3 regions of the Pantoea sp. SM3640 genome follow, and region 1 is predicted to be linked to each of the others. Evidence: riboswitches for the same ligand, from Rfam matches in the RefSeq annotation. Region 1 holds a riboswitch; each other region holds the start of a gene.
The links. A riboswitch is a leader RNA that binds a small molecule or an ion and turns the genes downstream of it on or off. The one in region 1 is predicted to bind thiamine pyrophosphate.
Positions count from the first base shown of each region.

Region 2: linked by a shared signal. The riboswitch ahead of thiC (phosphomethylpyrimidine synthase ThiC) and the one ahead of thiB (thiamine ABC transporter substrate binding subunit) in region 1 are both predicted to bind thiamine pyrophosphate.
Region 3: linked by a shared signal. The riboswitch ahead of thiM (hydroxyethylthiazole kinase) and the one ahead of thiB (thiamine ABC transporter substrate binding subunit) in region 1 are both predicted to bind thiamine pyrophosphate.

Region 1 covers NZ_CP064872.1:3,166,973-3,171,040, reverse strand. The annotation lists gene thiQ (thiamine ABC transporter ATP-binding protein ThiQ) at 1-686, opposite strand, end outside; gene thiP (thiamine/thiamine pyrophosphate ABC transporter permease ThiP) at 673-2,280, opposite strand; gene thiB (thiamine ABC transporter substrate binding subunit) at 2,256-3,242, opposite strand; TPP riboswitch at 3,289-3,391, opposite strand; gene sgrR (HTH-type transcriptional regulator SgrR) at 3,427-4,068, opposite strand, start outside.
Region 2 covers NZ_CP064872.1:3,623,347-3,627,414, reverse strand. The annotation lists gene thiC (phosphomethylpyrimidine synthase ThiC) at 1-1,247, opposite strand, end outside; TPP riboswitch at 1,335-1,435, opposite strand; gene IV493_RS16820 (Rsd/AlgQ family anti-sigma factor) at 1,588-2,094, opposite strand; gene nudC (NAD(+) diphosphatase) at 2,184-2,954, shown strand; gene hemE (uroporphyrinogen decarboxylase) at 2,995-4,062, shown strand; gene nfi (deoxyribonuclease V) at 4,065-4,068, shown strand, end outside.
Region 3 covers NZ_CP064872.1:1,163,177-1,167,244, reverse strand. The annotation lists gene IV493_RS05410 (mannitol dehydrogenase family protein) at 1-179, shown strand, start outside; gene IV493_RS05405 (GntR family transcriptional regulator) at 280-966, shown strand; gene thiD (bifunctional hydroxymethylpyrimidine kinase/phosphomethylpyrimidine kinase) at 1,019-1,819, opposite strand; gene thiM (hydroxyethylthiazole kinase) at 1,806-2,603, opposite strand; TPP riboswitch at 2,638-2,734, opposite strand; gene IV493_RS05390 (hypothetical protein) at 3,033-3,230, shown strand; gene IV493_RS05385 (AEC family transporter) at 3,328-4,068, shown strand, end outside.

The DNA of each region.
Region 1 (4,068 bases):
CCGAGGACTTCTGCCTCCCGCGTCTCGCCCGACAGCAACTGTCGGGTCTCGCCATCCCAGTACACCCGTCCATCCACAATCACCACACTGCGCGGCGCAATCTGCTGTGCATCTTCAAGACTGTGCGACACCATCAGCAGCGTGATGCTGCGCGCTTCGCACACCGAACGCACCAGTTGCAGCATCTCGCCACGCAGCGCCGGATCCAGTGCAGAAAAAGGCTCATCCAGCAGCAGCACCGGCCGGTCGCGCAGCAGACAGCGTGCCAGCGCCACGCGCTGACGCTGTCCGCCTGACAGTTCGCCCGGCAGGCGAGTCAGCAGATCGCCTAATCCCACCTGGTCGGCCAGCGCGGCCAGCTGCTGACGCTGCTCAGCGTTGAGTTTTAATCCCGGATGCAGGCCCAGCGCCATGTTCTGCTGCACGCTGAGGTGCGGAAACAGGTTGTTCTCCTGAAACAGCATGGACACCGGTCGTCTGGCCGGGACGCTGTGGGTGTGCTCCTGACCGTCAATCATCAGGGTGCCCTGTTTCACCGGCAGGAAACCGGCGATCAGGCTCAGCAGCGTGCTTTTACCGGCTCCGCTGGGTCCGAGAATCGCGATCCGCTCGCCGCGCGCGGCAGTGAGGCTGAAGCGCATCGGCAGATGCTGATAAAGGTAAGTGAGGTTATCAAGTGTCAGCATGGCGGCCTGGTAATTTTTCCATTAGCGTGAACAGCAATAAGCAGAGCAGCAGCAGCAGCAGGGCGGTGACCGCGCCATCTGCACCGCGATAGGCGCCAATCTGCTGATAAAGGTAGAACGGCAGTGTGCGGAAGTCGGCACTGCCAAACAGCGCCACCACGCCGAAATCACCAATCGACAGCACGCAGGCAAAGGCCAGCGCCTGGGCTAGCGGACGCTTCAGCGCCCGCAGCTCGATCAGCCGCAGCCGGTTCCAGCCGTGGATATCCAGTGAATCGCAAAGTCTGCCGTAGCGCTCTGCGACATCCCGCATCGGATTTTCCAGCACTTTCAGCGCATAGGGAATGGCGATTAGCGCATTGGTAAAGATCACCAGCCCGTCGGCCGACTCGGGCAGGCCGATGGTGGCGTTGAACAGCAGGAAAAAGCCGGTGGCGAGCACAATGCCTGGCATCGCCAGAATTAGCATGCCGCTGGTGTCGATCAACTGCGCTGCCGTCGGACGCTGACGCAGACGCAGTTCCCGACTGCTCCACAGCAGCATCATGGTCAGGACCACTGAGAGTAAACCGGCACCAATGGCGATGCGCAGTGAGGTAAAGGTGGCCTGCCACAGTGCAGGCTGTGCCAGCGCGCCACGCAGTCCGCCGTGCAGACCATCGACAATGACCGCCGCCAGCGGAGGCAGCAGCAGGATCAGCGCCAGCCCGATCAGCAGCGCATCCATCAGCTGTGCTGCACGGGAATCCTGCGGATCGCGCCAGTCGTTCAACTGACTGGTTCCGGCGGGAATCGCCTTGCTAAAGCGCTGGCTGAGCAGCACCAGCGTCAGACAGCAGCCGAGCTGAATCAGCGCCAGCAGCGCCGCACGTCCGGGATCGTAGTCATAACTCAGCGCCTGGAATATTGCCAGCTCAATGGTGGTGGCCTGAGGACCGCCACCCAGCGACAGCACGGTGGCAAAGCTGGCGAAACAGAGCATAAAGATCAGCGCGCCGGTTGGCAGCAGCTGACGCCGCAGCCACGGCCACTCCAGCAGACGAAAATGGTGCCAGCCGCGCAGGTCGAGCTGCGCCGCCAGCTGACGCTGTTCAGCCGGGATGCTCTCCAGCGCCTGCAGCATCAGGCGGGTCGCCAGCGGCAGGTTAAAGAAGACGTGCGCCAGCAAGATGCCCGGCAGACCATAGGGCGAGAAGTGATAACCTAGCCCTGCCATCTGGCACAGCTGCGCCAGCCAGCCATTGCTACCGTAAACGGTCAGCAGGCCGAACACCGCGACCAGCACCGGCAGCACCAGCGTCATGGCGCACAGGCGCAGCAGCAGCTGGCGGCCTGGGAAGCTGCGTCGATAGAGCGCCCGCGCCAGCGGTACTGCAGGCAACAGTGACAGCAGGGCGGAGAGCAGCGCCTGAGCGAAAGAGAACGCGATAACGTGATGCAGGTAGTCATCCTGCAGCACGCCGCGTAAGTCCGTGTCCGGTGCGGCGCTCCAGAGTGCACCGAAGGCCAGAAACGCCACGAGTGTCAGTAACACCGTGGCGAGGGAACCGGGGATCAGCCAGCGCGGCATCAGCGGCTGACGGCGCGTTGCCACTGGCTAATCCAGCCCGAACGCTGGCTGGCAACCTCTTCCGGCGAGAACTGCAGAGCAGTTGAAGGCACGCTGAGCGCCGTGAAACCGGCAGGCAGAGGCGTGTCGATCACCGGGTACATCCAGTTGCCGGTGGGGATAGTGCGCTGGAAGTCAGGCGAGACCATAAACTTCATAAACTGCTGTGCCAGCGCGGGCTGTTTGCTGCTGGTTAACTGCGCGGCCACTTCAACCTGCAGATAGTGTCCCTCGGCAAAAGACGCGGCAGCATAGTTCTCTTTTTTCTCTTCGATGATGTGGTAAGCCGGTGAGGTGGTGTAACTCAGCACCAGATCGCCTTCACCCTTCAGGAACAGGCCATAGGCTTCACTCCAGCCTTTAGTGACCGTCACGGTTTTCTGCGCCAGCTTTTGCCACGCCTGCGGGGCCTGATCGCCATAGACCTTCTGCATCCATAGCAGCAGACCTAAGCCGGGCGTGCTGGTGCGGGGATCTTCGTAGATCACCCGCCACTTCTCCGGGCTGTCGACCAGCTCTTTCAGGCTTTTTGGCGGATTTTTCAGCCGGGTTTTGTCATAGACAAAGGCGAAGTAGCCATAATCGAACGGCACGAAGGTGGTGTTGTGCCAGCCATCGGGCAGTTTTAATGTCGAGGTGTCGACCTGACTTTCGGCAAACAGGCCAGTTTTTTGCGCCGCCTGCACCAGATTGTTATCCAGCCCCAGCACCACATCCGCTTTACTGTTTTTGCCTTCCATGCGGACGCGGTTCAGCAGCGAGACGCCATCTTCCAGCGTGACGAATTTCAGTTCGCAGTCGCACTGGGCTTCAAAGGCTTTTTTCACTGCCGGGCCAGGGCCCCAGTCGGCGGAGAAGGAGTCGTAGGTGTAGACCGTGAGAACTGGCTTAGCCGCCAGAACGGGGGCGGAGAGTAACAGCAGCACCGGCAGAACTTTGTTTAACACTTTGCGCTCCTTCAGGAGAATAGGGGATGAGTCGCAAAGGATCTGAGCACAGAGGCCTCTCAAATCCCTACGTCGGTATTAACCGAATCAGGTTCGACGGGTCTCTCTCAGCGGCTTGCTTGTGGCAGGCCGCACCCCGTTGAGAACGTCACATTCTAGTCATTTCAGCGCCGGGGCGAAAGCGTCACAGCGCTGGTGGCGCGAACCAGGCCGATTTAAAATCAAACCAGCCCAGGGTATTCATCCGTACGCCGCGCATGCTGCGCTGTCCTTCCAGTAGCAGCCAGTGATGAAACAGCGGATGCAGACCGGCTTCTTCGACTAATTGCTTGCTCCATTCGGCCAGCGGCAGTGTTTTCTCACGCCAGCGGGCCGCATCGCCATGCCAGTCGATCGGCAGGCAGTGATGCAGCAGTGGAATCTCATAAAGTTGCGCGAACAGGGAGTAATTCAGCGGCAGGGTAAAGTTCACGCTGCCCAGCCAGATATCACTTTCCGCCTCGCCCTGATACCAGCTTTCGTAGCTGATCTCACGGGTCTCCAGCGTGACGCCATGCGCTGCCAGCAGCGGACGCAGTGCATTAGCGATACCTTCGTGCTCCACGTGCTGGCTGTACCAGGTCAGCGTCAGGTGCGTTAAGCCGGGCGGTTTTTCCACGGGCGTCAGATCACGGCGATGATGCCAGCGCGGCAGCAGACCATACGCCGGAAACCAGTAGCGCTGATAGCCGACGCCGGCATGATTGAGCAGGGCGATGGGGTTAAACAGGTAGCTGACCCAGCGCCGCACCGCCTCGTTGCGACCCTGCTCTGAACGCTGATCGAA
Region 2 (4,068 bases), 460 kb from region 1:
GTTCGCAGTTCGGCAAACTGCGCCTCATCGTTGGCATCCTGAATCGAACCCGGACGCAGACCATCGCCCAGCGACAGGGAGACATCGTAAGCGGCGCAGATTTCACAGATCTCCCGGAAGTGCTCATACAGGAAGCTCTCCTGATGATGCGACAGGCACCATTTGGCCATGATCGATCCCCCCCGCGACACGATCCCGGTGAGACGTTTCGCCGTCATCGGGACATAACGCAGCAGCACGCCCGCGTGGATAGTGAAGTAATCGACGCCCTGTTCCGCCTGCTCCAGCAGCGTGTCCCGGAATATTTCCCAGTTCAGCGCCTCAGCCACGCCATTCACTTTTTCCAGCGCCTGATAGATCGGCACGGTACCGATGGGCACCGGGCTGTTTCGCAAAATCCATTCTCGCGTTTCATGAATATAGCGACCGGTAGAGAGATCCATCACCGTATCGGCACCCCAGCGGGTCGACCAGACCAGCTTTTCCACTTCTTCCTCGATAGAAGAGGTGACTGCCGAGTTACCGATATTGGCGTTGACCTTAACCAGGAAGTTACGACCAATGATCATCGGCTCCGATTCCGGGTGATTGATATTGGCAGGGATGATGGCGCGTCCGGCAGCGACCTCCTGACGGACAAACTCGGGGGTGATGTCGGCGGGCAGATGTGCGCCAAAACTGTGTCCCGGATGCTGTTGCAGCAGCACCTCACTGCGGATTCGCTCACGGCCCATGTTTTCCCGCAGGGCGATGAACTCCATTTCCGGGGTAATCCTGCCCTGACGGGCATAGTGCAGTTGCGTGACACGGCGGCCTGCACGGGCGCGGCGCGGTGTCGGAAGGTGATCGAAGCGCAGATGATCCAGCCCCTCGTCAGCCAGCCGCTGCTGGGTATAGCCCGAGCTGTTCTGTTCGAGAAGCTCACTGTCGTCGCGTTCAGCAATCCAGCGAGCGCGCAGCTTTTCCAGACCACGATGCACATCGATCTGCGCCGCGGGATCACCATAAGCACCCGCCGTGTCATAGACCGGCACCGCTTCATTTTGCTCATAGAGAGGCTGTTCTTTGGTGCCGCCGATGTGGGTCGGGCTTAGGGTGATTTCACGCATCGGCACGCGAATATCTTCCCGGCTGCCGGTAATCCAGATGCGACGGGACTGGGGAAAAGCACTGCCGCTTTGCAGGGAATCGATAAATTCCTGCGCCTGGGCACGTTGTTCACGACGGGTCATTTTTGGGTCAGACATAGCAATCTTCCTGTTAAAGGGGAACGATGCTTGTCCGGAGTTCGGAAGGAGTAACCGTATAGACAGCACAGGCATGCTGGCATACAGAGAATTTTTACTCTTGTTCCCTACGCAGGTTCTAACCTGGTCAGGTTCCGCGGATCCCGAATTAACGGTCTCAGCCCAACTGGGCACTCCGACAAGAAGCAGTTTTTACGCGGGTGTCTGATAACAGACCCGGGCGTAAAAACCTTACATTTCAACGCTAAAATAACAAAGGTTCTCTGGAGAGTACTCCTCAGAACCTGTTCAGCATAAAAGGGCTACGGGATAATCTCAAGCCCTTTGCCGTTGTTAACCATCAAGCCGGACGCGCGATATGGCTGTCATTCGCCACTGGCGGCGTAGCAAGCTGGTTATCCCAGGCCAGCTGGATCAGCTTATCTTCCAGCGTAAAGCGTGATTCCAGCACTTCGCCCACTTCGGAGAGTGCCTGCTGGAAGGTCATGCAGTTTTCATCGTCAATCGCCTGCTGCAGGTGACCGTCATACAGCTGCATCAGACGCTCAGTATTCGCTTCCAGCGGAGGGTAGATCTGCGCGGCAGCGATCATCGGGCTGTCGCCACTCATTTCGCTGATTACGCGCTCATAGATACTGAAGTGACCGGCAGAAAGATAGTCGACCAGGCCGTGACAGAAGTTGTCGAGCGCCTGCTCGTCAAGACGCGTCAGCGCCTCTTTTTTAGGTTTAAGACCGACCAGGTGATAATAGGTCACCAGTAGCTGGCGGCGTGCTTCAAGCCACGAATCGACCAGTTCATTACTGCCACCTACGCGTTCAGCCAGGACGTCTAACTGGTTAAGCATATCTAACTCCATGTGAGTTATAGTTGTTTATCTACACACTTAACATCAGGGCTTCAGCGTGCGGGTTGACGCTAAGGATGACGAAATAAATGCAATGCGAAATCTCAAGCGTAGACGCTGGATGGTGGATTGTCAGCCATGAACAGAAACTTTGGTTGCCACAAGGTGATTTACCCCACGGAAACGCCGAAAAATTTGGTTTAACCGGCAGTAAGGCCCGGACCATTGGTGAATGGCAGGGCGAAAAAGTCTGGCTGATTTGTGAGCCGCGTTCTTCCGATATGTTCTCCGTGCGACAGCTGATCGATCAGGATGTGGAGCTGTTTCAGCTGGTGGGTCGCGGTGTACAGCTGGCGGAATTCTACCGTTCTCATCGCTGGTGCGGCTATTGCGGCCATGAGATGCACCACAGCAAACATGAATTTGCCTGTCTCTGCAGCCATTGCCGTGAGCGTTACTATCCGCAGATCGCGCCCTGCATCATTGTGGCTATCCGTCGTGGCGATGAAATCCTGCTGGCGAATCATGCCCGCCATCGCAACAAGGTCTACACCGTGCTGGCCGGTTTTGTGGAGGTCGGCGAGACGCTGGAGCAGGCCGTTGCCCGGGAAGTGATGGAAGAGAGCAATATCCGCGTCAAAAACGTCCGTTACGTGACCTCCCAGCCGTGGCCCTTCCCGCAATCGCTAATGACCGCTTTTATGGCGGAATATGACAGTGGCGATCTGCAACACGACGGTAAAGAGCTGCTGGATGCCGCCTGGTTCCGTTTTGATGCGCTGCCTTTGCTGCCACCGCCAGGCACCGTGGCACGCCGCCTGATTGAAGATACCGTCGCCCTGTGCCGCGCCGAAGCGTGAAAGTGCTACACTACACGCCTGTTATTGAGAGAGTGTTGAGATGAGTGAACTGAAGAACGATCGTTATTTGCGTGCCCTGCTACGTCAGCCGGTCGATGTCACGCCGGTATGGATGATGCGACAAGCCGGGCGCTATTTGCCGGAGTACAAAGCGACACGCGCCCAGGCGGGTGATTTTATGTCGCTGTGTAAAAACGCCGAGCTGGCCTGTGAAGTGACCCTTCAGCCGCTGCGCCGTTATCCGCTGGATGCCGCCATCCTCTTCAGTGACATCCTGACCATTCCGGATGCGATGGGACTGGGTCTCTACTTTGAAACCGGCGAAGGCCCGCGTTTCTCTAACCCTGTCACCTGTCGCGCCGACGTTGAGCGTTTGCCGGTGCCCGATCCTGAAATGGAGCTGGGCTATGTGATGAATGCGGTCCGCACCATCCGTAAAAACCTGAATGGCGATCTGCCGCTGATTGGCTTCTCCGGCAGTCCGTGGACGCTGGCCACCTACATGGTGGAAGGCGGCAGCAGCAAGGCGTTTACCAAAATTAAGAAGATGATGTATGCCGATCCGGCGACGCTGCACGCGATGCTGGATAAGCTGGCCGACAGCGTCATCCTCTATCTCAACGCTCAGATCCGCGCCGGTGCGCAGTCCGTCATGGTCTTTGATACCTGGGGCGGCGTGCTGACCGGTCGTGACTATCGCGAATTCTCCCTGCACTACATGCACAAGATTGTCGATGGCCTGCTGCGTGAAAACGACGGCCGCCGCGTGCCGGTGACGCTCTTTACCAAAGGCGGTGGACAGTGGCTGGAAGCGATGGCAGCCACCGGTTGTGATGCGCTGGGTCTCGACTGGACCACCGATATTGATGATGCGCGCCGTCGCGTAGGCGACAAAGTTGCGCTGCAGGGCAACATGGATCCCTCTATGCTCTATGCGGCACCTGAACGTATCGAACAGGAGGTGGCCGGTATTCTGGAGCGTTTTGGCTCAGGCACTGGTCACGTCTTTAATCTGGGGCATGGCATTCATCAGGATGTTCCGCCCGAAAATGCCGGTGTTTTTGTTGACGCTGTGCATCGTTTATCACGTCCCTGGCATCAGGAGTAATCATGG
Region 3 (4,068 bases), 2.0 Mb from region 1:
GCGTTGCCGCCAGCGAAGAGGGTGAGCCTCGCGTACGGGCATTACTCGCCATCCGCGAAGTCTTCGGCGAGGATCTGGCGCAGAATGGCGACGTGGTCGCCCGGCTGACGGCCTGGTATCAGCAACTCACCACCCAGGGCGCACGAGCTACAGTGCATCAGTACCTGAACCGCAGCTAATGCTGCGGTCACAAAGCACTGGCGCAGGCGCAGTACCCTGATTAGACTGACACTTTCCCATCGTGCTGGCCTATGCCAGCCGTAATATGGATATTGCTGCATGTCGATCGCCTATACCATTACTACCAGCGAACCGGTAAATCAGCAGATTTACCGTTATCTGCGCAAAGATATTGTCACTTGCGCAATTCAGCCAGGTTCGCTGCTCTCTGAAAAAGAGGTCTCCGCACGCTTCAACGTTTCGCGCCAGCCGGTGCGTGAAGCGTTCATTAAGCTGGCTGAAGCCGGACTGGTACAGGTATTGCCGCAGCGCGGCACCTTCGTGCGCAAAATCTCCGCTAAGCGTGTCGCGGATGGCCGTTTTATCCGTGAGGCGGTGGAAGTGTCGGTAGTGCGGCGGGCAGCGTTGGAGATTGACGATCCTGCTCTGATGGCGCTGGAACACAATCTGCAGTTGCAGCGCATGGCCGCCGGACGGCATGACAGCCAGGCTTTCCTCACTCTGGATGATGAGTTTCATCGCCTGATCGCTGAAAGCATTGACTGCAAGCTTGCCTGGGAGACGGTGGAAAACATCAAAGCGGCAATGGACCGGGTGCGGTTTCTGACGCTGAGTGAAGTCTCACCACCGGAGAGGCTGATTGAGCAGCATGAAGAGATTTTTGCCGCGCTGAAGCGCCATGATGCCGATGCCGCCGAAGCAGCGATGCGCCGTCACCTGCAGGAGATGATCTTCTCAATCACCCCGATTGCCGAGCGCAACAGCGCCTGGTTTGAAGCCCCCTGAAACTGAAACTGCCCGCACTGCCTGAATACCAGGTCGATGCGGGCCTTCGCCTTTACCACCATTGGTGAAAATGGTGCACCGGTCCAATCCCCTTTCCGACCTCCAGCGAATCCGCCTTTAACAGCGCCTGCTGCAACCAGTTTTTGGCTTCCTCAATCGTCTCTGCCCAGTCAGCATGGCGCGGACGTAACGCGGCTAAGGCGGCCGACAGCGTGCAGCCGGTGCCATGGGTATGACGGGTATGCACGCGTGGCGTGCTGAATCGCTGTTCTGCTGAGTGAGTAATCAGCCAGTCCGGACTCTCCGCTGCCGCCAGATGACCACCCTTCATCAGCACCGCCTGACAGCCAAGTGCCAGCAAGGCCCGTCCCTGCTCGCGCATCTCCGCCTCATCGGTGGCGATAGCGCAATCCAGCAATGCCGCCGCTTCCGGCAGATTTGGCGTGATGAGCGACACCTGCGGTAATAACTGCTCACGTACGCTGGCCACGGCGTCTGGCGAGAGCAGCGCATCGCCACTTTTCGCGACCATCACCGTATCCAGCACCACAAACGGGATCTCAGCACGCCTCAGCCGGGCCGCAACCTGTTCCACAATGGCCGTTTCAGAAAGCATGCCGATTTTTGCGCTGTCGATACGCACGTCATCCAGTACCGAATCGAGCTGGGCGGCAACAAAGTTCGGTTCAATGCGATAAACCCACTGCACGCCCTGCGTGTTCTGCGCCACCAGTGCGGTAATCACACTGGTGCCGTAGGCGCCCAGGGCGGAGAAGGTTTTCAGATCGGCCTGAATGCCTGCGCCACCGCTGGGATCGGTACCGGCTATCGTCAGAGCATTAATGCGCTTCATGCTCCACCTCCAGCATCCAGAGTGCATCAATAAATGCGGTGGCAAAGCTGCCCGGCCCGGCTGCCTGCGCCGCCGCCTTTCCCCCCGCCAGGGCCATGACCTGACAGGCGGCCGCCACGTTCATCAGCCGATCGCCCGGCAGAGCACTGAATCCCGCGACCACGGCAGAGAGCGCGCAGCCGGTCCCGACCACCCGCGTCATTAACGGGCTTCCGCCGCTGATGGCGAGGATTCGCTGACCGTCGGTGGCATAGTCCACTTCGCCGGTGACAATGACCAGCGAATGCCAGGTCTCAGCGAGTTGCTGTGCCGCATCGAGTGCTGCATCCGCCTGATGCAGCGTATCAACACCGCGCCCGCCACTGGCCTGCTGCGCCAGCGCCAGAATCTCTGACGCATTACCGCGGATCACCGCCGGTTGCTGGCTGAGCAGCTGCTGACAGAAGTCACTGCGCAGCGTCAGCGCGCCGACGGCGACCGGATCGAGTGTCCAGGGGGTTCCCGCCTCACTGGCGGCGGTGACGGCAGCCTGCATCGCCTGCTGACGCTCACGGGTTAAGGTGCCGACGTTAATCAGCAACGCATCGGCAAAGCGGCTGAACTGTGCCGCTTCGTCAGCATCGATCACCATTGCCGGTGAGGCATTGAGTGCCAGCAGGACGTTGGCAGTGAAATTCTGGACCACGTCATTGGTCATGCAGTGCACCAGCGGTGACTGACGGCGGAAAGTGTGCAGAACGGGCGCGAAGTGCGCGGCAGAAAGGTGTTGAGATTGATGTGTCATCGTTGTTCCCAACCGGCGAACAAGAAGGCGAATGCGGTCAGGCATCAGACTTCCCTACGCTGGCATTATCCAGATCAGGTAATACGGGTATTTCTCAGCCTTCACAAAGAAGGGCACCCCGAGTCGTGTTACGGCTTGCAGCATAGGCAAGGCGTACCGTTAAAGCAAGCCGGGAAAATAATCGGAACTGAAACAATTCACATGATCCCGATCAACTCTCAGCAGTACAAAAAAAGGCTTAATGCTGCGGGTTATCGGGATACCTCTTTCTAGGTAGCCCTGTTTATTACCCTGACGGGTAATATTTCCCGCAGGGATTCTGGTGACCCTATAATAATTAACCTGCCCGCAGCATCATCGTAAAAAACACTTTATTTCAGTGAGTTAATAAACTTCTGGAGCAGAAATTCATACTATTCAGGATGTATGATGCGATTATCAGCGCTTATTCCTCACCGCCATCGATGGCAGGATATTATTATTGAACGTCGGGGTGCTATCGCGCCAAATGGCAGATCTTATCTTTCCACCTATATTTCCGCGCACTGTGCGGGCTGCGGCGAAATCATTCATCGCGTCTATTATCGCGATATCAGTGACCAGCAGGCACGCCGCTGGTTAGGCTAGCGTCCCTGCTGCGCTCAATCCGGACACCGTTATAGTTAACAGTTAGTTAGCAATTTGTTAGTCTGGTAACTAATCATCGTCTGACCAGACTCTCCCTATGCCACTGCTGTTTGAAAGCCTTAGCCATCAAATTTATCTGTCAGCTCCGCTGTTTATCCTGATTTTGCTGGGATACTGCCTGACGCGCCTCGGAAAATGGCCCGCCAGCATCAGTGAAGGGATGAACCGTTTTGTGTTTAACGTCGCGCTGCCCTGCATGCTGTTTCGGGTGATGAGCACCTTCTCGCAAAGTCCGCCGGTGGATGCGCGCCTGCTCCTGGCCTTCTTCGGCAGTTGCCTGCTGGTTTTTATCGTGGGAAGAGTGCTGGCAACAAGGCTGTTTAATCTGGATGGCGTGGCGGCTTCGGTCTTTGCGCTGGGTGGCATCTTTTCCAATAACGTGATGCTGGGGATCCCGGTAGCTACGGTGCTGCTCGGGCCAGAAGCCCTGCCCCCGGTGGCGCTGGTGCTGGTGTTTAACAGCCTGATCCTCTGGACCTTACTCACCGTTTCGGTCGAGTGGGCAAAACAGGGCAACTTCTCGCTGGAAGGCGTCTGGCGCACTCTGATTGGGGTGGTAAAAAATCCACTCATCATCGGCATTCTCAGCGGAACGGCCTGGAGTTTTCTGCAGCGTCCTTTGCCAATGCTCGCCGCGGAACCGTTAAAGATGCTGGCTTCACTGGCCGCGCCGCTGTCGCTGGTCACGCTGGGCATGAGCCTGGCGCACTATCGGGTGCGGGACGGACTTAAAGAGAGCTATACCATCTGCCTGCTGAAGCTGATACTGCAGCCGATG